Regions from separate parts of the Streptomyces sp. NPDC030222 genome, predicted to be linked through region 2. Evidence: riboswitches for the same ligand, from Rfam matches in the RefSeq annotation. Region 2 holds a riboswitch; each other region holds the start of a gene.

What was found. Region 2 has a riboswitch for cyclic di-AMP ahead of ACZ4Z5_RS04735 (M23 family metallopeptidase). Riboswitches for the same ligand answer to the same signal wherever they lie in the genome.
Region 1: another riboswitch for cyclic di-AMP. It lies ahead of ACZ4Z5_RS05450 (M23 family metallopeptidase); the one in region 2 lies ahead of ACZ4Z5_RS04735 (M23 family metallopeptidase).
Region 3: another riboswitch for cyclic di-AMP. It lies ahead of ACZ4Z5_RS13335 (C40 family peptidase); the one in region 2 lies ahead of ACZ4Z5_RS04735 (M23 family metallopeptidase).
Region 4: another riboswitch for cyclic di-AMP. It lies ahead of ACZ4Z5_RS09290 (M23 family metallopeptidase); the one in region 2 lies ahead of ACZ4Z5_RS04735 (M23 family metallopeptidase).

The regions. Positions count from the first base shown of each region.
Region 1 covers NZ_JBVICA010000003.1:141,863-145,760, forward strand. Annotated here, with positions in the region: gene ACZ4Z5_RS05440 (DUF6126 family protein) at 1-77, shown strand, start outside; gene ACZ4Z5_RS05445 (tyrosine-protein phosphatase) at 106-924, opposite strand; cyclic di-AMP (ydaO/yuaA leader) riboswitch at 1,435-1,594, shown strand; gene ACZ4Z5_RS05450 (M23 family metallopeptidase) at 1,599-2,546, shown strand; gene ACZ4Z5_RS05455 (SGNH/GDSL hydrolase family protein) at 2,690-3,493, shown strand; gene ACZ4Z5_RS05460 (STM4011 family radical SAM protein) at 3,610-3,898, opposite strand, start outside.
Region 2 covers NZ_JBVICA010000002.1:466,126-470,023, reverse strand. Annotated here, with positions in the region: gene ACZ4Z5_RS04740 (PrsW family intramembrane metalloprotease) at 1-867, shown strand, start outside; gene ACZ4Z5_RS04735 (M23 family metallopeptidase) at 1,087-2,139, opposite strand; cyclic di-AMP (ydaO/yuaA leader) riboswitch at 2,150-2,286, opposite strand; gene ACZ4Z5_RS04730 (PP2C family protein-serine/threonine phosphatase) at 2,577-3,898, opposite strand, start outside.
Region 3 covers NZ_JBVICA010000007.1:178,000-181,897, forward strand. Annotated here, with positions in the region: gene ACZ4Z5_RS13320 (ATP-binding protein) at 74-505, shown strand; gene ACZ4Z5_RS13325 (DUF6328 family protein) at 683-1,204, opposite strand; gene ACZ4Z5_RS13330 (VOC family protein) at 1,424-1,813, opposite strand; gene ACZ4Z5_RS13335 (C40 family peptidase) at 1,947-2,423, opposite strand; cyclic di-AMP (ydaO/yuaA leader) riboswitch at 2,427-2,589, opposite strand; gene ACZ4Z5_RS13340 (hypothetical protein) at 2,923-3,228, opposite strand; gene ACZ4Z5_RS13345 (ATP-dependent Clp protease proteolytic subunit) at 3,234-3,869, opposite strand.
Region 4 covers NZ_JBVICA010000005.1:105,597-109,494, reverse strand. Annotated here, with positions in the region: gene ACZ4Z5_RS09300 (HPr family phosphocarrier protein) at 1-179, shown strand, start outside; gene ACZ4Z5_RS09295 (GntR family transcriptional regulator) at 439-1,116, opposite strand; gene ACZ4Z5_RS09290 (M23 family metallopeptidase) at 1,482-2,315, opposite strand; cyclic di-AMP (ydaO/yuaA leader) riboswitch at 2,329-2,493, opposite strand; gene ACZ4Z5_RS09285 (M16 family metallopeptidase) at 2,726-3,898, opposite strand, start outside.

The sequences.
Region 1 (3,898 bases), on a different contig from region 2:
TCTTCGTGTACATCGTGGCGGGCCATCTCTTCGCGGCCTTCGTCTATCTGCTCTTCACCCTGGGCGCGCAGCGCTGACCCGGGAGGCCGGACCCGCCGGCCGTCGTCAGCCGCCGTCGACCAGCCGCTCGCGGAGCCGCTCACGTGTCTCCGGGGCCAGGCCCAGGCCGTCGGTGAGGTAGCGCCCGGTCGAGCCCCAGGTCTCCTCGATGGCGGTGAACGCCGAGGCCAGATACTCGCTGCGGGCGTCGAACAGGGGGCTGAGCAGTTCCATCACCTCGTCCGGGATGGTGGCCGTGTGGTCCCCGCCGCGGTGCACCTTGTAACGGCGGTGCGGGTCGTTGGACTTGAGGTAGTCGGCTTCGATGGCGTCCCGCTCGACGCCGACGGCGAGCAGCGTCACCGCGATCGACAGGCCCGCGCGGTCCTTGCCGGCCGCGCAGTGCATCAGGGCGGGGACGCTGTCCTCCGCCAACGCGTGAAGGACGCGGCTGTGTTCGGCAGTGCGCTGCGTGATGATCTCGCGGTAGGAGTCGGACATGCGCTTCGCCGCCTTGCCGTCGGCGAGGATGTCACGCAGTTCGTCGATGCTCCCGTCGCGGACCATCTTCCAGAACTCGGCGCCGTCGGCCGGGTCGGACAGCGGGATGTTGACGTTCCGCACGCCCGGCAGGGCGACGTCGGGTCCCTCCAGCTTCTGGTCGGCGGAGTTGCGGAAGTCGAAGATCGTGTGCAGCCCCAGTGCGGCGAGAAACGAGGCGTCGGTGTCGGTGGCGTGCGCCAGGTGCCCACTGCGGTAGAGCCGTCCGTAGCGGATCCTCCTGCCGTCCACGGTCGGCAGTCCGCCCACGTCACGGAAGTTCCGCACTCCGGCGAGCTCGGGCTCGCGCTCGGCCGACGACACCTGCGGAATCTGCTGCGTCACGGGGGCTCCTGAAGTGTCCCTGCCGGCGGCGCCTGATCGCCGTGGCTTTGTCAGACGATACGACACAGGTTCCTCGGGCAACCTTCTCGAGGTGCGCAAAGCCCCTTCGCGCCCCCGACGGCGCCCCGGGCGGCGTTCCGGGTCGTCTTCCGGATGGCCTTCCCGACGACCTTCCGGATGGAAAAGCCGAATCAGGGTGAACTGTCCGATTTGAGGGTTTTTAGAGTGAACTCTCCATAAGGCTCCATATCTGTAATGGGGAGGGAATTCCCGGTATCGGCCCGGGTGAGCAGGATCTCATCTGTGACGGTATGTGTCCGTCCTGGGGGCCCAAGTCCCAAGGGTCGCATTGGTTTCAATGATCGGAAATAAACGGAGTGTCACCGGAATTCCGGCATGATTTCCGCTCTGCTATGCCGTACCGAAAATGCACTCCTTGTCCGTGCCGCCCCATTCGTTTAGCGTCGCCGTCGAATCCGGGCGGACCGCCGAATCCTGCCGCCGCCCGGAATACCGCACCCACCACCTTTGCGGCAGGAGCGGGGGAACCAGGTAAGCCGCCGTGCCGGTGTCCGCACCGGGACGGCTCGGGGTGAAGTCGCGCCTCGGCGCGGCCGGGCATCTCCAGCCCGAACCCGACAGCTCACCTCGCAGGCGCAGGAGAGGAATGCGCCATGCCCAAGGGCAAGCACCGTCGTCCCAAGTCCACGCCGATCACCCGCGGCTTCGTCGCGGCCGGCACCGGTGGCGCCGCACTCGCCATCCCGCTCATCGGCACCGTCGGAGCCCAGGCCGCCGCCCCCGCGGCCGCCCCCGCCGTGGCACCCCGGCACATCGCCGCAGTCTCCGCCCCGGCGACCGTCAAGGCCGCCGCTCCGCAGGCCGCACCGAAGACCTACCGCGTGGTCCCCGGCGACTGCCTGTCGAAGATCGCCGAGCAGCACGAGGTGCGCGGCGGCTGGATGCGGCTCTACAACGACAACCGGCGTGTCATCGGCGGCGACCCCGCTCTCATCCAGCCGGGCACCAAGCTCACCCTCGGCGCCAAGAACCAGGCCGGCCGCAACCGGGCCGCCACTACGCCGACCCGCACCGCGTGGGCCCCCGCCAAGTCCGCTCCCGCCCAGGTCGCCGCTCCCGCGAAGGCCGCCCCTGCCGAGTCCAAGCCCGCCGCGCCCGCCGGTGCGGCAGGCGACACGGCCGCCGCCCCGAGCGCCGCCGGCTTCGTGGCCCCGGTCGCCGCGCAGGTCACCACCCCGTACCGCATGGCGGGCGCCATGTGGTCCAGCGGCTACCACACCGGCGTGGACTTCGCCGCCCCCACCGGCACCAGCGTCAAGGCCGTCGGCGCCGGCACCGTCGTCTCGGCGGGCTGGGCCGGCGCGTACGGCAACCAGGTCGTCATCAAGCACGCCGACGGCCGCTACTCGCAGTACGCCCACCTGTCCTCCCTCTCCGTCTCGGCGGGGCAGACCGTGCGCCCGGGCCAGCAGATCGGCCTGTCCGGCAGCACCGGCAACTCCTCCGGTCCGCACCTGCACTTCGAGATCCGGACCACTCCGGACTACGGCTCGGACCTGGATCCGCTGGCCTACCTCCGCCAGCACGGCGTCACCATCTGACGCAGGAACGCGGACCGTTCGGCCTGCCGGGTACCTCGCGGTATTCCCGGCAGGCCGAAACCGTTCGGGTGGTCTATCTCACCCGTCGTCAACCCCTCCTTACGGTGGCGTAGGTCACTTCCAGGGGTGAATGATGTGTCGATGTGGCAGACGATTCGAGATCAACACACCAGGACAGAACCGTCATCGGGTCGTACGCGGCTGTCGGTGACAGCTTCACCGAAGGAGTCGGCGACCCCGGCCCCGACGGTCGGTTCGTCGGATGGGCCGACCGGTTCGCCGTGCTCCTCGCCGACCGGCTGCCCGAGAACAACGACACCTTCCGGTACGCCAACCTCGCCGTGCGCGGCAGGCTGCTCGACCAGATCGTCGCCGAGCAGGTGCCCCGGGCCAGGGAACTCGCCCCGGACCTGGTGAGCTTCTGCGCCGGCGGCAACGACATCATCCGGCCCGGCAGCGACCCCGACGACGTCGCCGAGCGCTTCGAGCGGGCCGTCGCCGACCTCACGTCCGCCGTGGGCACCGTCATGGTCACCACCGGCTTCGACACCCGCGGAGTGCCGGTCCTCCGCCATCTGCGCGGCAAGATCGCGACCTACACGGCGCACGTCCGGGCCATCGCCGACCGGTACGACTGCCCGGTGCTCGACCTGTGGTCCCTGAAGTCCGTCCAGGACAGGAGGGCCTGGGACGACGACAGGCTGCACCTCTCGCCAGAGGGGCACACCCGCGTCGCCCTCCGGGCCGCCCAGGTCCTCGGGCTCGACGTTCCCGCCGACCCCGACCAGCCCTGGCCCCCGGAGCCGCCGCGGGGAACGCTCGAGGTGCGGCGCGACGACATCCAGTGGGCCCGGGAACACCTGGTGCCCTGGATCGGCCGCCGGCTGCGCGGCGAGTCCTCCGGGGACCGCGTCGAGCCGAAACGCCCGGACCTCCTGCCTCTCTGATCCGACCGTCCCGCCGCGCGCGCCCGAGGATCCCGCCGGACGCCGGCCCGGTGCCCCGCAGGCGATCAGGCCGGTCGGTCCTCTCCTGCCGGACCCGCCCCGGGGAGGTGCACCGGTCAGGGCACGGCGGGGTGCCCGAGGCCGTCCGCCGGGGCCGCGGGAATCCGCTCCAGGACACCGCCGGCGAAGACGTCGTAGAGCGGCAGCGACTCCAGGTGCACATAGCCGATGTGGCAGTCGCAGACCGCGAGCGGGCAGGCCCGGGGACGCAGGGCGGAGCGGTAGGAGCCGTCGTAGAGGTTCCCCAGCCCGGTGCGGACGAAATGGCAGCGGCGTACCGTCCCGTCGCCGTCCACCGAGATCACGGACTCGCCCGTGCGGCACGGCAGGCCCGCGGAACGGTGC
Region 2 (3,898 bases):
GTGCGGATCGTGATGTCGCCGTTCGCGCATCCGTTGTTCACCGCGCTGACCGGCATCGGCTTCGGTCTGGCGGCGCGGGCGGCCAGGGGACGGCGGCTGCGCAAGTACGCGACGCCGGTGCTCGGGCTGCTGATGGCGATGGGCATGCACGCGCTGTGGAACGGCTCCACGGTGTTCGGCCCGTTCGGGTTCTCCATCGTCTACCTGGCCTTCATGGTGCCGGCGTTCGGTCTGCTGACCTGGCTGGCGGTGTGGACCCGGCAGCGTGAACTGCGCACGATCGGAGGGGAACTGCCCGCCTACGCGCTGGCCGGCTGGCTCGGTCCTCTGGAGCCGCTCGCGCTGTCCTCGATGCGGGCGCGCTCCATGGCGCGTGCCTTCGCGGCCCGCACGTACGGCGGCACGGCGGCGGCGAACGCGGTCGGCGAGTACGAGGCGTGCGCGACGGCGCTGGCGTTCCTGCGGCACCGGGCGCGCCGGGAGTCTCCGGGCCCGGACTTCACGGCCAGGGAGCAGGAACTGCTGCACCACCTGTGGCACCGCAGGAACGTCGCCGGCCCGGCACTGGCGTACGCGGCGCAGGCCTCGGGCCGGGTCGTGTTCCCGGGGTCGCTCCCGCCCGCGTTCCCGGCGCCCCATGGCCGGCCGGCGCCGTACGCCCGGCCCGCGCCCTACTCCCAGCCGGTGCCCGGCCGGTACGCACCGTGGCAGGCAGGACAGGCGCCGGGCCCGTTCCCCGACCAGGGCGCGTCACATCCGGGCCCGTTCCCCCACCAGGGCCCGTCACATCCGGGCCCCTACCGGAACCCGGCACCGCACCCGGTACCGCACGGCCACCCGGGAGGGAATCCGTATCTGCGGGACTGACGTCCGCACCTGCGGGCCGGAGTGGGGGTGCCGCTCAGACGCGGCCGGAGTACCGAAAAGCCCGGGACAACCGACAAGCCCGGGACGACCGAGGATCCGGGGACGACGGAGGATCCGGGGACGACGGAGGATCCGGGGACGAAAAGACCGGCAGCCCAGGCGTCGGGGGGAGTGCGCCAGGGCTGCCGGGGTTCGAGGGCGGGGCTCAGTGCGTACGGATCAGGGGGTGAGGCCCTTGCTGCGCATCCAGGCCATCGGGTCCAGGGTGCTGCCGCCGGACGACTTGACCTCCATGTGGAGGTGCGGGCCGGTGACATTGCCGGTCGCGCCGACGCGGCCGATGGTCTGGCCGGTGGAGACCTGGCCGGAGGTGACGGTCATGGAGGACAGGTGGCAGTACCAGATCTCCGTGCCGTCGCTGAGCTCGAGCACGATCCGGTAGCCGTAGGCGCCGGACCAGCCGGCCGACTTGATCGTACCGCCGTGCACGGCCTTGACCGGCGTACCGGTCGGGGCGGCGAAGTCCAGTCCGGTGTGGTAGCCGGAGGACCACATGGACCCGGACTGACCGTAGGTGGAGGTGATCGTGTACGAGGAGGTGGGCAGCGAGTAGCTCGCCGCGAGCTTGGCGAGACGCTCGGCCTCGGCCTTCTCCGCAGCGGCCTTCTCGGCGGCCGCCTTCTCCTCGGCGGCCTTCTTCGCCGCTGCTTCCTGCTTCGCCTTGGACTCGGCTGCGGCCTTGTCGGCGGCGGCCTTCTCCGCGGCCTCGGCGGCCGCGGCCTCCGCGCTTGCCTGCTGCTGCTCGGCCTGCTGGAGGATCCGGGCGCGCAGTGCCTCACCGGCGTCGGTGCTGCCCTGCTTGATGTCCGCGTCGGTGACTCCGGCGGAGGTGAACGGGGTGGCGGCGACGACCTCGTCCGGCTTGGGTGCCGCCTTGCTGTCGTCCTCGAGCAGGGAGCCGATGCCCGGAATGGACTCGGCGTCCGGGAGGTCGGGCAGCGAGATGGAGACCGGGGGCTTGTCCTGCGCGGTGGCGAGGCCACCCGCGCCGACGGCCGCGATCACACCGACGCCGAGGACTGTGGAGCTGCGGGCCAGACCGCCGCGCTGCTTGGCGACCCGGTGCCTGCCGCGGACGGGCCTGACGGTCTCCGCGGAGGGGTTCCACTCCTCCCACGTCTCGTTCTCGGCCGGGCCGGTCCCGTAGACGGATGCGAGGGACGCGGAACCGGCGAGAGCCGTGGGGGCTTCGGCAGGCCTGTTGGACGCCACGAAGGCGCGCTCCTTTCCTTCCCTTCGCCTACCGGGTTAGCTGACGGGTTCGGAGCAGGAAGGTCTCCTACGGGCCTCGAAAGGCGCCCGATTCACCCCAAGTTGGTGGTTCCCCGGTTCCCTTGCGGGATTCGGCGCATGTGCGCACGGTGCCGTCCGGCGACGGCTGGGACGACCGCGCTGCGTTATCGAACGTTAATAGACAGCGGGGTCCGATTCCAAGCGCTTCCCAGTGATCGTTAAGAGCTTGGGCCTGAACTTATCCGGACATACACTCTCAGATGCGGTCGAGTTGACGGTAATTCAGTTGCGCATCCACCCCGCCAGTTCCTGACGGTGCATCAATTGTTATGCGCACGGGTGCCACGCGATTACGGAGCGTGGCAACGATGCGGGGCGGGGGTGGCTGCGCACCAGCAACTGCGGCACCACGGACGTCATGGGGCTGCGGGGATCGCCCTGCCCCGGTCCGGCCGCTGTTCCGCCGGGCTCGCCACCGCCAGCAGCGCCATGTCGTCCGTCGAATTGCCGCCTGTGTACTGGTTCACATCGCCGACGAGGACGTCGAGGAGGTCCTGCGGTCCGTCGAAGGTCCGGTCGGCCAGCCGGGCCTGCGGATCGTAGAAGTCCCCCCGCTCGTCCCGGGCCTCCGACAGGCCGTCCGTGTAGAACAAAAGCGTCGAACCAGGTGGAAAGGGTGTCTCGTCCGTCCGGCCCGACCAGGAGACCAGCTCCGACATTCCCAGTGGCAGCGCCGGCTCGGTGGGCGCCAGCACGGTCAGCGTCCCGTCCGCGTGGAGCATCAGCGGCTCCGGATGCCCGCGGTTCACCAGGCGTACGACGGACCCGCCCGGCGGGATCTCCGCCAGGACGGCCGTGGCGAAACCCTCGGCCTCCTCGGTCCTGGACCGTCGCGTGCCCTCCCGGCCGAGCGCCTGCTCGAGCCGGCGCGCCACCGCGTCGAGGCTGCTCTCCCGCGCCGCGGCCTCCCGGAACGCGCCGATGAGGACGGCCACCGCCGCCACCGCCTCCATGCCCTTGCCCCGTACGTCCCCCAGGACCAGCCGCACCCCGAAGGGGGTGTCCTGCACCGCGTACAGATCACCCCCGATGAACGCGTCCTCCTGCGCCGCCTCGTACCGCGCGGCGACCCGGAGTCCGCCGATCCGGTCGAGCGGGGTCGGCAGCACCGCCCGCTGGGCCGTCTCCGCGATCACCCGTGCCGAGGCCAGCCGCTCCCCGCTGCGCCGCACCACCCGGTTGATCACCATGGCGAGCACCGCCACCGTCACCACGGTCGACAGCTCCGTCGCCCACTCCGCGCGGGCTTCCGGACCGTGCAGGAAGGCCAGCAGCAGCACGGCGAGCACCGAGGTCACGCCGGTGACGACCGTGACGAGGAACGAGAAGAACGGTGCCGCGATCAGCGGAGCGGCGGAGAAGAAGGGGGCGGCGGTGACTTCGGCCGGGGTGGCGAGGTCGATGACGATGCCCGCGACGATGAGGAGGACGGGGAGGGCCCGGACGAAGCGCCCGGCGCCACGACGGGAACCGTCACCGTCATCGGAGGGGTCGCTGCCGGTCGCACCGCCGGCCGCACCGGTCGCACCGGTCGCGTGGCCGGTTGCCCGGGAACGGTCGGCGGCCGCGGGGCGGTCGGCGGCCTGTGGGCTGACCGTCCCGTGGAGGGCCGACCCACGCCGCGTGTTCTCCGGCGCGCCGCCGCCCGGACCCTTTCCGCGGCCGTTCCGCCCGCTCG
Region 3 (3,898 bases), on a different contig from region 2:
GCACTCTGGCGCGAAGCGCAATCCGAGGCCGCGAGCGATCCGGGCGGCCCGGTGGGAAAGGGACAGCGTCGCCATGGCAGACCACCAGGAAGCATCCGTCACCCTGCCGAGCGACCCGGCCTCGGTCCCCACCGCCCGAAGATTCGTGAGCGAACTCCTCACCCGGTGGGGCCTGCCCGACGACGCCGAGACCGCCGACTCCGTCCGGGTGATCGTCTCCGAACTCGCCACCAACGCGGTCCAGCACACCTTCGGACAGTCCCCGACCTTCACCGTCGACGTACGGCTGGAACGCGACGAACTCCTCTGCATCGGGGTGACCGACAGCCACCCCCGACTGCCCCGACGGCTTCCCGCGGCGGTCCAGCAGGACAACGGCCGGGGAATGGTCATCATCCGCTGGCTGACGGCGGAGTCCGGCGGCCGGCTGTGGGTCACTCCCACGGCGGACGGCGGGAAGACCGTCCGCATCTCCCTGCCCTGGCCGCTCGTCGTCCGGCCCTGAACGGGTCTGGTCCGCTCGGCCCGGCCCCGATCTGGTCCTCTCGGACCGGGCTCCGGCCGTCGTCGCGCTCGCCGTCGCATGGTTCACGGTGGTGGCGCTGCCAGCCACCCCGCTCGGTGACCGGCTGGGCAGGGCCACGCGCGGCATGGGCGGTGGAACGTGTCGGCGGGGCGGCGCTCACCGCTCTGGGGCCGACCCTGGTGGCCGGTCCCGCGATGCTGTGATGAGCCCCCGCCCGATCAGCCTCGGCAGCACGCCCCACAGCGCTACGAACAGCAGGACGGTGCACAGCCCGCATACGATCCCCCAGGTCCGGCCGAGCGTGACGTCCACGACGAGCAGGACCGAACCCGCGAGGGCGAGTGCGAGGACCGCCATCCCGAAACGTGCGAGTTGCGACGAGACCACCACGATCTGTGGTTTGGCGCCCTGCTGGAACAGCATGCGGTGCACCGCGGCGGGCGCCGTGAGCAGCGCCGTGGCCACGACTGCCAGCAGCAGGGTGACCACATAGGTGGTGACCTGGTAGCTGTCGAGGGAGGGGAAGCGCTGGGTGAACGCGAGCGTCAGCAGGAAGGCGAAGAGGATCTGCACACCCATCTGCGTGACGCGCAGTTCCTGCAGCAGCTCGTTGAAGTTGCGGTCGGCGCGTTCGAGGCGGGTTTCGTGCCGGCTTCCGCGGGGTTCGTCGTCAGCCATACGGTGACGGGTACCCCGCAGTGATGCAGAGATGGGTGCCTGGCGCCGATGATTCCACCGGATGCGGCGCGAGGGGTCCGCGGCGCGTCCCGGGCCATGTTTCGTGGTGCGGACCGGGCCGTGTTCACGTGGTGCGGGCGGGGCCACGTGCCCCGTGGTGCGGGCCGGGCCGAGTCCCGCCGCGCCGCGGACCGGACCTCGGACGTCGAGGACCGGACCTCAGACCAGGCCGCGCTCCGCCGCGCTGCGCTCGACGCAGAACTCGTTGCCCTCGGGATCGGCCATGACGACCCAGCCCAGGCCGTCGTCGGTGCGCCGGTCGTCGACGATCCGCGCGCCGAGCGCGCCGAGCCGGGTCACTTCCGCGTCCCGGGTGCCGGTGGGCGGCTGGATGTCGAGGTGGACGCGGTTCTTGACCGTCTTGTCGTCGGGCACGCGGATGAACAGCAGTCCGGGCGCCTCCGGCCGGTCCGATTCGAGCAGGACCTCGTCGTCCTCGGGCTCCGAGTCCACCAGCGGATAGCCGGTGAGGGCCGCCCAGAACTCGGCGACCCGGTACGGATCGCGTGCGTCGAACGTGATGTGGCGTACGGGGTTGAGGCCTGACACGGGACTCCTCGGGGAACGCGGTCGTCGGTGACGGATCGTCACGGCCGCTGGGCGAACAGGGCGGACGTTCCGCAACGGACCGCGGGGACGGCTCGGGCAACCGCCAACGTACCGTCCCCGCCTGCGCGTCGGGCTAGCGTACGCGTCCGTAGAGGACCTTGGAGGACCAGATCTTCTCCAGCTTCACATGGGAGCCGGTCTTGGGAGAGTGCCAGATCCTGCCGTTACCGGCGTATATCCCCACGTGGTAGACGTGCCCGCCGGAGTGGAAGAAGACGAGGTCACCGCGCTGTCGGCTGGACGCCGAGATATGCCGCGTCCTGTTGTACTGCGCCTGGGCGGTGCGCGGCAGGGACTTGCCCGCCTTCTTGTACGAGTAGAGCGTCAGGCCCGAGCAGTCGAACCGGTTCGGTCCCGCGGCGCCGTACTTGTAAGGGGAACCCTTCTTCGACGCGGCGACCTGGAGCGCCTTCGTCGCATGGGCCGTCACGGCGTGGGCCTCGGTCGCCCCTCCGGGTGCCACGATGGTGGCGCCCACGGCGGCGAGTGTCAGAGCGGAAGCGGCACCGGCTCGGGACAGCAGGAACGGAATGTTGATCTGCGCAGACATGCGCAACCCTTCGTCAGCCGCCTGTGAAGGATGACCTGTCGGGTTCGGGCAGGCGAAGATGCCCGGCCGCTGGCGCGGCTTCACCCCAAGGGACGGCGTACTTCCCGTCCCGTCGTGCTTGGGTCCTCCACTCCTGCCGATGCAATCGAGTCGACCTGAATCCGGGACGGCGGCAGGACTCGGCGTCCGCCCGGACCGCCCCGCCGCGGTGGCGGGGGCTTGTCGTCCCAGGGATCTTGACTCATCACTTGCCGGATTTCCGAGTCGAAACGGCGGTTTGTGAGGCTCCTCACGACTGATCCGTTCGAGTGGACAGGGGCGATTCGGGACATCTCGCAGAGGGTGTGACCATGGCTGTACCAGCACTGGAGCCAAGTGTTCCGCTTCCCGATCGCCCAGGCCGCGCAAGTCGACTGGCACAGAATCAGAAGCTATGCAATCACTCGTTCGGAGGAATCAGGCTGGTGCATCTGAGCGAACCCCGAGTCCACGGCGCGATTCAACTCGCCGAAGAGGGCGGCACGGTGAGCCGTGCCGCTCTCCGCTCCCCGTCCAACACCCGCAGGGCTTGTGCCAATGTGACGGTATACAGATGTGACTCGCCGCGCTCATGCATCAGGGCGAGCGCGTCCCGCAGCGCCGCCGAACGGCCGACGAGCGCCTGCGCCGCCCGGAGCGCATGGTAGGTGTCCGTCCCGCGGGCGGGGTTGATCCGGCCCAGCAGGTCCACCACTTCGAGATACCGGTCGATGACATCGCCCTCGGCGCGGGTCAGGGCGGGCAGGCGAGGGAGCTCGGGCACCACCTGCCTCACCGTCCGCCGAGCGGGCCCGACGCGGGCTTCCGGCTCGTCATGACCGCGTCGATCAATCCGTAGGCGCGGGCGGCCTCAGCCTCGAACACCGTTGTGCGGTCGAGGACTTCGGTGACCAGGTCCGGGCTGCGCCCCGTGTGGCGCCCCAGCAGTCGGGCGACGGTCGCCCGCCCGCGCAGCAACTCCGCGGCATGGACCTCCAGATCGGACGGGGTGCCGTGCAACGGCTCCTCGAGAGAGGGCTGCTGGAGCACCACCCGGGTACTGGGCAGCGCGAAGCGCTTGCCGGGCGTGCCGGCTGCGAGCAGCACTGCCGCCACCGAGCCGCACTGGCCCAGGCAGACCGTCTCCACGTCGCAGGTGACGAACTGCATCGTGTCGTGGATCGCCGTCATCGCCGTGACCGAACCGCCCGGCGCGTTGATGTAGAGCGAGATGTCCCGGTCCGCTGCGGCGTGCTCCAGATGCATGAACTGGGCCATCACGTCGTTGGCGACGGCGTCGTCGATGACGGTGCCGATCACGACGATCCTCTCCTGGAGCAGCTTCGAATACGGGTCGAGGGTGCGGACTCCGTTCGCGGTGCGCTCCGTGAACTCCGGCAGGACGTAGCGGGCGGCGGGACGGTTCATTGGCCAGCCTCTCCTCTTGCGCGCTGTGG
Region 4 (3,898 bases), on a different contig from region 2:
TCGCCAAGGCCGACGGCACCCCGGTCAACGCCGCGTCGATGCTCGCCGTGCTCGGCCTCGGCGCGCAGGGCGGCGAGGAAATCGTGCTCGCGTCCGAAGCGGACGGCGCGGACGCCGCCCTCGACCGCCTGGCGAGGCTTGTCGCCGAAGGACTGGAAGAGCTTCCCGAGACGGTCTGACGGCTCCGACGGCGGACACTTCCGCCGGTGCGCCGTTTCGCCGTCGACGGACCGCTGCCGTCGACGGACCGTTTCCGCCGGCCGAGGCCGGTGCCGTCCGGGAACGGTCCGGGAATGACCCAGGAAATACCGCGAGAGCCGTGGCCCCGAAATTCGGGAACCACGGCTCATCGCTGTCCGGCACATCCCGGGAATGGCGGAAGAATCCACCGCACCCGAATGCACTCCGATTGCCCCGTCTTTGTATACGGTGCTTTTGTTAATGACAGAGGCCCGCGGTGTTTACGGGATGTTGCGAAGTCCTCACGCGGTCCGCGCGGCGGAGCCGGTGCGCCGCGGCGACCCGCTCCGTGTGCCGGGCGGTCAGCGAGCGGGCCCGCTCCGCGTCGCCCCGGGCGACCGCGTCCACGATGGCGCCATGCTCGGCCCAGGCGTCCACGGGCCGGTCCGACTGGTCGACGGAGTACATCCACGCGATCTTGTGGCGGAGCTGGGTGAGCAGCGCGATCAGCCCGGGACTGCCCGAGGCCTGGGTCAGCGTCTCGTGGAACCAGCCGCCGAGGGACCGCAGATCCTCGCTCTGACCGCTGCGGGCCCGCTCCTGGCCGAGCCTGACCAGACCGCGCAGGACCTTGAGGTGGGCCTCGGTGCGCCGCTGCGCGGCCCGCGCGGCACCCAGCGGCTCCAGCAGCATGCGGACCTCCAGTAGGTCGGCGGCCTCCCGCTCGGTCGGCTCGGCGACGCACGCCCCCGCGTGCCGGCGGGTGGTGACGAAACCCTCCGACTCCAGCGTGCGCAGGGCCTCCCGCACCGGGACCCGTGAGACGCCGTAGCGGCGTGCGAGCAGTTCCTCGGTCAGCCGGCTGCCGCGCTCGAAGACCCCGGCGACGATGTCGTCCCGGATGGCCGTGCATACCGAATGCGCCGGAATGCGCATGCCCGAACCTCCGTTTAATCCCCGCGAAACGCGGTCGCAGACCACCGTTTCCTCGACTCTATTGCAGGGTGCGGGAATTTCCGAAGGACTCGATGATTTCTGGAAATGTTTTGGCCATCGCGATGCCGGGGACCCGGGACGTCCGTCCGGCTGCGGCCCCGCGGGCGAATCCCCCACGGGGACACCCTGACCCGCAGGACGCCCGGCCCGCGGCTCGCCCGACACGCAGGACGCCCTATCCACACGACGCCCTACCCACGGGACGCGACCGCGGGGGGCACACGACGAAGACCCCGGCGGACGGAGCGCCGGGGTCTTCGGCCATGCGTGCCCCTGGACCGGTGGGGCGAGGCGGAGGCCGTGCGTCAGAGGGCGACGCCGTGGCTGCGCAGGTAGGCGACCGGGTCGATGTCGGAGCCGTACTCCGCGCTGGTGCGCGCCTCGAAGTGCAGGTGCGGGCCGCTCGAGTTGCCCGTGGAGCCGGACAGACCGATCTGCTGGCCGGCGGCGACCTGCTGGCCGACCGAGACGGAGATCGACGACAGGTGGCCGTACTGGGTGTAGGTGCCGTCCGCCATCCTCAGGACGACGTTGTTGCCGTACGCGCCGCCCCAGCCGGCCTCGACGACGGTGGCGGCGCCGACCGCGCGGACCGAGGTGCCGGACGCGGCGTGGAAGTCGACACCGGTGTGGCTGCCGGAGGACCAGGCCGCACCGCCGGCCTTGTACTGGGTGCTGACGTACGAACCGGCGACCGGCGAGACGTACCCCGAGAAGTTTCCGGAGAGGCTGGTGCGCTCCGCCGCGCGGGCGGCGCGCGTCCCGACGTCCCGCTGCTCCTTGGCCTCGGCGGCCGCGCGCTCCGCCTTGGCCCGGGCCTCGGCCTTCGCCTGGGCTTCCGCCTTGCGCTTGGCCTCCGCCTTGGCGAGGACCGCGGCGTGGTCCTGGACGGCGGCCTGCTCCTGCGCGTCGGCCTGGGCGTCGATCTCGGTGGCCAGCGAGTCGTCGATGACGAGCGCCTGGGACAGCCCCGTGTCCTCGACGGTGACCGGAGCCGGACCGTCGACGGCCAGCGCCGGGGAGGCAAGGGTGCCGACGACGCCGGTGGTCGCGATTCCGGCAATGCCTGCGATGTTCGCACCCTTGCGGGTCATACGGCTCGGGCGACGGTGCTTCCCGGTGGCACGGGTGAACGCCATGAAGAGAGCTGGTCCTTTCCTTCCCTGTCGCCTGCCGGGTTAGCTGACGGGTTCGGAGAAGGAAGGTCTCCTACGGCTGCCTCCGCGGGCGAAGGCACCCGATTCACCCCAGGGGACGCGCAGTTGGGTCCCCGGCTCCCCTGGCTCGCGCCGTACGGGGATTCGGCGATGGCTGTCCGGTGCCGCGGCTGCGACGAGGTGCATTGGACGAACAGCTCCACCGACGCTAGACGGGTCACCTTTTAATCACCAAACAGACACGGTCTTTTGTAGCGCACGCCACAGGGCAGACAGGCGGCCTCCGCAACAAAACGGACAAACGACGGGCCCCGGTGGACGTCGTCCACCGGGGCCCGGTCGCCGGCACAGCGGGCAGTCCGGTCGGCCGGCGGGAGCCGACGGACCGTCAATCAGCCGCTGACGACGGAGACTTCACCGATGCCGAGAGCCTTGACGGGCTCCTCGATCTGCGCCGCGTCGCCCACCAGGACCGTCACCAGACGGTCCACCGGGAAGGCGCTGACGACGGCGGCGGTCGCCTCGACCGTGCCGGTCTCGGCGAGGCGGGCGTACAACTGCGCCTGGTAGTCGTCCGGGAGGTACTGCTCCACCTGGTCGGCGAGCGTGCCGGCGACGGCTGCCGCCGTCTCGTACTTGAGCGGGGCGACCCCGACGAGGTTCTGCACGGCGACATCGCGCTCGGCGTCCGTCAGGCCCTCGGCGGCGAGGGTCCGCAGCACCGTCCACAGGTCCTGGAGCGCGGGGCCGGTGTGCGGGGTGTCCACCGAGCCGCTGATCGCGAGCATGGCGGCGCCCGCCGGCCCCGTGACGGACGCCGGCGGCGCGGAGCGCAGCACCTGGCTGAAGGCCCGCACGCCGTACGTGTAGCCCTTCTCCTCGCGCAGCACCCGGTCCAGGCGGGAGGTGAGGGTGCCGCCGAGGCAGTACGTACCGAGCACCTGGGCCGGCCAGAGCCGGTCGTGCCGGTCCGTGCCGACACGGCCGATCAGCAGCTGGGTCTGCACGGCGCCCGGGCGGTCCACGATGATCACGCGGCCGGTGTCGTCGGCGACGACGGGCGGCACGGGCCGTGGCTCGGCCTTGTCACCGGTCCAGGCACCGAGGCTGTCGGCGAGGATCGCGTCCAGGTCCGTACCGGTCAGATCACCCACGACCACGACCGTGGTCGTGGCCGGGCGGACGTGGTCGCTGTAGAAGGCGCGGACGATGGCGGCGTCGATGCGCTCCACCGTCTCCTCGCTGCCCTGCCGCGGGCGGGACATCCGGGAGTTCTCCGGGAAGAGCTCCTTGGAGAGTTCCTTGGCGGCACGGCGGGCCGGGTTGGCCGTCTCGTGCGGGATCTCGTCGAGGCGGTTGCGGACCAGCCGCTCCACCTCGCTGTCGGCGAAGGCCGGTTCGCGCAGCGCCTCGGCGATCAGGCCCAGCGCCTTGGACAGCCGGGAGACCGGCACCTCCAGGGCGATGCGCACGCCCGGGTGGTCGGCGTGTGCGTCGAGGGTGGCGCCGCAGCGCTCCAGCTCGGCGGCGAAGTCCTCGGCCGACCGCTTCTCGGTGCCCTCGGA